Regions from separate parts of the Streptomyces sp. NPDC031497 genome, predicted to be linked through region 1. Evidence: predicted binding sites of a transcription regulator. Region 1 holds the regulator's gene; the other holds the start of a gene.

Evidence for each region. Region 1 encodes HspR, which represses chaperone genes until heat shock. Its sites were predicted from a motif close to TTGAGNNNNNNNNNCTCAA; they were not measured.
Region 2: the regulator HspR is predicted to act here: its motif matches at 1,506-1,524, upstream of lon (endopeptidase La).

The regions. Positions count from the first base shown of each region.
Region 1 is NZ_JBVIKO010000029.1:108,119-111,312, reverse strand. It holds gene ACZ5K7_RS40355 (PA14 domain-containing protein) at 1-1,749, shown strand, start outside; gene ACZ5K7_RS40350 (heat shock protein transcriptional repressor HspR) at 1,802-2,248, opposite strand; gene dnaJ (molecular chaperone DnaJ) at 2,254-3,194, opposite strand, start outside.
Region 2 is NZ_JBVIKO010000024.1:141,962-145,155, reverse strand. It holds gene lon (endopeptidase La) at 1-1,483, opposite strand, end outside; gene ACZ5K7_RS37350 (GNAT family N-acetyltransferase) at 1,678-2,481, shown strand; gene ACZ5K7_RS37345 (rhomboid-like protein) at 2,634-3,194, opposite strand, start outside.

The sequences.
Region 1 (3,194 bases):
AAGGACAACTTCGGCGTCCGCTGGAGCGTCACCCGCGACTTCGGCTCCGGCGGCCCCTTCGCCCTCGCCGCCTCCGGACTCGACGGGATCCGGGTGTACGTCGACGGCAGCCGCAAGGTCGACCTCTGGAAGAACACGTCCAAGACGGTCAGCAAGACCGTCAACGTGACCCTCCCCAAGGGCCGGCACACCCTGCGGATCGACTACGTCAACTGGACCGGCGCCGCCAAGGCCAAGTTCACGTACACACCCCGCACCTCGGCCACCGTCGACAAGGTCAAGCCCCTCACCCCGCTGGATCCGCTGGTGTCCTACGACGGCGACGCCAACGCGACGAAGCTGAACTGGACGAAGAACCAGGAGATGGACCTCGCCGGCTACCGGGTCTACCGGCGCCTGCGGTCCAGCACCAGCTGGACGAAGGTGGGAACGACCACGGCGACATCCCTGACCGACGCCCCGCCCGCGACCGGCGCCCTCTACTACTACGAGATCCGCGCCTACGACAGGGCGGGCAACGAGTCGACCGGCACCACCGACGCCCTGGTCACCAGCACCGTGCTGCAGCCACCTGCCCGGTTCACCGCGTCCGCCACCGACACGGGCGCCGAACTGAACTGGTCGGGGGTGCACGCCGCGGTGAAGTACCGGGTGGAGCGGACCGACTTCTACAGCGTCGTCACCAAGTCCTGGGAGCTCAAGTACACCGTGAGCCTCACCGACGACACGCTCGCCCGGGGCGAGACCGCCAGGTACCGGATCGCGGCCGTGGACGGCTCGGGCCACGCGTCGCCGTTCACCGACCTCCAGGGGGTGACCCGCCCGCTGGCCGCACCCCGCGAGCTCACGGCGACCGCGGGCATCGGCAGCGCGACCCTCCAGTGGACGGTGAAGCCGGAGGACGCCCCGTACGACGAGTTCCGCGTCTACCGCTCGACCACGCTGCCCGTGGACACCTCGACGGCGCGGTGGGTGACCTGCACGACCAGCTTCACCACCCTCTCCGACGGGTCCCGCCGGTACAGCTGCGGCGACTTCTCGGCCGAGGAGGGCACGACGTACCACTACGCGGTGCAGAACGTGCAGTGGCCCAACGTCTCCCCGCTCTCCGACGCCGCGACCGTCACCACGCTGGTCTCGGACAAGCCGCCCGCCCAGGTGACCGGGCTGACGGCGACGGCCACGGAGTACGGCATCGAGCTGGACTGGGACGACAACACCGAGCCCGACCTGAAGCGGTACGCGGTCTACCGGGGCGTGGTGCTCGGCGAGGAGGGCGACGAGCAGGTCTGCTCCGGCTCGGAGTGGGCGTGGCTGCCAGCGGGCACCTCCCACTACCGGGACGTACGGCTGCCGGACGGCGACCACGCCTGCTACTGGGTGGACGCGATCGACAACGCGGGCAACTCCAGCAGATGGCTGGGGCCCGTGTCCGCGGTCACCGTCGACGAACTGGACCTGACCCCGTCGGTGGCGACCCCGGAGGGCTCCCCGCTCACCCTGACGACGGACCCGACCGACTCGGGTGTCGGCCTGTCGTGGAACGCCGTCGACTCGGCGACGGGCTACCAGGTCTACCGCTGGAACCCGGCCACGCGGACGTACGAGAAGCTGGCGGCCACCACGGACCGCTCCTACGACGACACCACGGCCGCCGCCGGCACCACCCACTACTACTGGGTGACCGCGCTGTACGCCGACGGCACGGAGTCGGCGCCCGGGGCGGACCGGGCCATCCTGGAGCCGTGACCACGAGAAGGGGCCCGGAGGATCTCCTCCGGGCCCCTTCCGCACAAAGCCGCTAGTCCTTGGCCTTCTTCGGCCGCCACACCACCAGCGCGCTGGTCTGCTGGACTTCCTGGTACGGGACCAGGTCACGGCGGTACGAGGCGTGCACCGCCGCTTCGCGCTGCCGCATCGTGGCCGCCGCGCCGTCCAGGGCCGCTTCCATCTCGGCCACGCGGGCCTGGAGCGCGGCGACCTGGTTCTCCAGTTCGATGATGCGCTTGATGCCGGCCAGGTTGATGCCCTCGTCCTGCGACAACGCCTGCACCTGGCGGAGCAGTTCGATGTCGCGGGCCGAGTAGCGCCGACCCCGTCCGGCCGTGCGGTCCGGGGAGACCAGGCCCAGGCGGTCGTACTGGCGCAGCGTCTGCGGGTGCAGTCCGGAGAGCTGGGCCGCCACCGAGATGACGTAGACCGGGGTCTCCTCGGTCAGCTCGTACGGGTTGCGTCGACGGCCGTCCATCTCTGTCATGCTCCCTTCGCGGCCTCGAACAGCTCGGCCCGCGGGTCCTCGCCCGCGGTCGCCTCGCGATACGCCTCCAGCGCGTCACGAGCATTCCCCGACAGGTCCTTCGGGACACTCACCTCGACGGTGACCAGAAGGTCGCCACGGGTGCCGTCCTTGCGGACCGCGCCCTTGCCACGGGCGCGCATGGTGCGGCCGTTGGGCGTCCCGGGGGGCAGCTTCAGGGTGACCGGCGGTCCGCCCAGGGTGGGCACCCTGACCTCGCCGCCGAGCGCCGCCTCGGTGAAGGTCACCGGGACGGTCACCGTGAGGTTGTCCTCCTTGCGGCCGAACACCGGGTGGGTGTCGACGTGGACCATGACGTACAGGTCGCCCGCCGGACCGCCGCGCTCGCCCGGTGCGCCCTTGCCGCGCAGCCGGATCCGCTGGCCGTCGGTCACCCCGGCGGGGATGCGGACCTGCATGGTCCGGGACGACTTGGCGCGGCCGCTGCCCTTGCAGTCGAGGCAGGGGTGCTCCGCGATCAGGCCGCGGCCCTTGCAGTCCGGGCAGGGGTCGGTGAGCGAGAAGCCGCCTCCGGATCCTCGCGCCACCTGGCCGGTGCCGACGCAGGTCGGGCACACGCGCGGTGTGCCGTTCTTGTCGCCGGTGCCCGAACAGGCCTTGCAGGGAGCCTGCGAGGACATCCGCAGCGGGACCGTGGCCCCCTCGATGGCCTCCGTGAAGCTGAGCGTGACCTCGGACTCGATGTCCTGGCCGCGCCGGGGCTGGGTGCGCGTGCCCGCGCCGCCGCCCCGATTGAACAAGCCCCCCAGGACGTCGCCGAAACCGCCGCCGAAGCCGCCCCCGCCCTGTTGCTGCGGGTTGCCCCCGAAGAGATCACCCAGGTCGAAGTTGAAGTTGCCGCCGCCCGCGCCCGGCCCGGGGCGGAAGCCACCGTTGC
Region 2 (3,194 bases), on a different contig from region 1:
CGAGCAGGGCCTCCGGGATGGCCTCCAGGACGTTGGCGGTGGCCAGGAAGACGACGTCCGACAGGTCGAGTTCGACTTCCAGGTAGTGGTCGCGGAAGGTGTGGTTCTGCGCCGGGTCGAGGACTTCGAGCAGGGCGGCCGCCGGGTCGCCCCGGAAGTCGGACCCCACCTTGTCGATCTCGTCGAGCAGGACGACCGGGTTCATCGAACCGGCCTCCTTGATGGCCCGCACGATCCGGCCGGGCAGCGCACCCACGTACGTCCGCCGGTGACCGCGGATCTCGGCCTCGTCCCGGACACCGCCGAGGGCGACCCGGACGAACTTCCGCCCCATGGCATGGGCGACGGACTCACCGAGCGAGGTCTTGCCGACACCGGGCGGACCGACGAGGGCGAGCACGGCACCGCCGCGGCGCCCGCCGATGACCCCGAGCCCCCGGTCGCTGCGGCGCTTGCGCACCGCCAGGTACTCGGTGATCCGCTCCTTCACGTCCTCCAGGCCGGCGTGCTCCGCGTCCAGGACCGCCTTGGCGCCCTGGATGTCGTACTCGTCCTCGGTGCGCTCGTTCCACGGCAGTTCCAGCACCGTGTCCAGCCAGGTGCGGATCCACGAGCCCTCGGGCGACTGGTCGCTGGACCGCTCCAGCTTGTCGACCTCCTTGAGGGCGGCCTCGCGGACCTTCTCCGGCAGGTCGGCGGCCTCCACGCGGGCGCGGTAGTCGTCGGACTCCTCGCCGTCCTTCGCGGAGTCGCCGTTCAGCTCGCGCAGCTCCTTGCGGACGGCTTCGAGCTGGCGGCGGAGCAGGAACTCGCGCTGCTGCTTGTCGACGCCCTCCTGGACGTCCTTGGCGATGGTCTCGGCCACGTCCTGCTCGGCGAGGTGGTCGCGCAGCTGCTGGGTGGCGAGCTTCAGCCGGGCGACCGGGTCGGCGGTCTCCAGGAGTTCGATCTTCTGCTCGGTGGTCAGGAACGGCGAGTAGCCGGAGTTGTCGGCGAGCGCGGAGACGTCGTCGATGGCCTGCACCCGGTCCACGACCTGCCAGGCGGCGCGCTTGCGCAGCCAGGCGGTGGCGAGGGCCTTGTACTCCTTGACCAGTTCGGTGACATGACCGGGCACCGGATCCGGGACGTTCTCCTCGATGCGGGTGCCCTCCACCCACAGGGCGGCACCCGGGCCGGTGGTGCCGGCGCCGATGCGGACGCGGTAACGGCCGCGGATCAGCGCGCCGGGGTCACCGTCGGCCAGCCGGCCGACCTGCTCCACGGTGCCGAGCACGCCGGTGCTCGGGTAGGTGCCGTCGATACGCGGGACCAGCAGCACCCTGGGCTTGCCGGGCTCGGTACGGGCGGCGGCCTGGGCGGCCTCCACGGCGGCACGTACATCGGGGTCCTTGAGGTCCAGCGGGACCACCATCCCGGGCAGCACGACCTCGCCGTCGAGGGGCAGCACAGGGAGGGTGAGTGATGCGGACGTCGAAGCCATGATCTCCCCTTCGGCATTGAACTTGAGTTATGCCGACTCAATGCACGTGAGCCTCGGAATGTTCCCAGGGGTGCGTTCGCTCTGAGCGATCGTGTGGTGACCTGGCCGTGACGGGCGTCCGACCGGGAGAACAGCCAACGCCTGGACGGGAAAACAGTTGATCCGCACCGGCTCATTCCCCGTACGGTCGGCCGATGACCGACACCGACACCGACGCGGCCCTGCTGGCCGCCTACGACGCCCAGATGCGCGCCGTCCAGCCCGTCCCCGCACCCGGGATCACCTACCAGCACGACGGCCCCGTACTCCGGGTCGTGGGCCAGCACCGCGGTTTCGTGACGGGGCCGCGCGACTGGGGCGGCGTGCGCGGCCCCGAACTGGACGCGCTGATCGCCCGGCAGCGGGACTTCTTCGCGGCGCGCGGCGAGGCGGTGGAGTGGAAGACACGCGGGCACGACGACCCGGCGGACCTCCCCGACCGGCTGCGAGCGGCCGGCTTCGTGCCCGAGCCGCGGGAGACGGTCGTGATCGCCCAGGTCGAGGACCTGGCCGTACCGTTCCCGGCGCTGCCCCCGGAGGTGTCCCTGCGCCGGGTCACCGCCGACGCGGACCTGCGCCGCATAGCCGCGCTGGAGACGGCGGTGTGGGGCGAGGACATGGCGTGGATCGCCGGATACCTGAGGGGCCGGCTCGCCGTCGAGCCCGACGACAACGAGGTGTACGTGGCCGAGGCGGCCGGCCAGGTCGTCTCGGCGGCCTGGGTGGCCTTCCGGCCCGGCACGGACTTCGCCATGCTGCTCGGTGGCTCCACGCTGGCCGAGTGGCGCGGCAAGGGCGTCTACCGCGCGCTGGTGGCCCTGCGGGCGACCCGGGCGGCGGCCAGGAACGCCCCCTATCTCCTCGTGGAGGCCTCGGACGACAGCGCCCCGATCCTGAAACGGCTGGGCTTCAGGGCGGTGACGACGACGACCCCGTACGTATGGACCCCGGCCGGCTGACGGTCGCGGCCCGCGTCAGCACCCCACAGGGGTACGGGGAACTGCGCGACCGGCCACGACGACGGCTCGCCCGGCGGCGCCCGCCTCGCTGGAACCGGCAGGACCAGGAGCCGGTCCACACCTCTGCGACCTGGCCGCCGACCCGTACCAGCTCACCAACCGCCCGCACGGCGCGACCCGGGAGCAGGAGCAGTCCCTCGGTGTCGGCCCGGGGCCTGCTGCCGCTCCTGGTACCAGCGCCGTACCACCGGCCAGAGTGCCGTCCCGATGCCCAGCGAGATCAGATGGCCCCAGTTGGTCATCGGGTCCTCGAAGGCGACGAGGTCCGTGAGGAGGCTGTAGCCGACCAGGGCGAGCAGCGGCCAGCGCAGCCAGGGGGTGAGCAGGCCGGAGAGGGCGCCGATGCTGGCGGCCACGCCGAAGCTGATGCCGTAGTCGAGGCGGTGCAGAGAACTGTCGGGGAGGTGGCCGACCAGGACCGCGAGGCCGACCGGGACCTCGGTGGCGAGGGTGGCCAGCACATGGCCCGCCAGGAAGACGAGGATCGCCCGGGCACCCCCTATCCGCCGTTCCAGCGCGGTCAGGGCGAGCACGAAGGCGAGGGCGTACGGGGAGAGGAGCCCGCCGGCGACCCACAGCGCGCTGGCCAGCAGGACGAAGACCGGTGTGCGCAGGAGGTGGGCGACGTCGGTGCTGGAGTCCTGGTACACCGT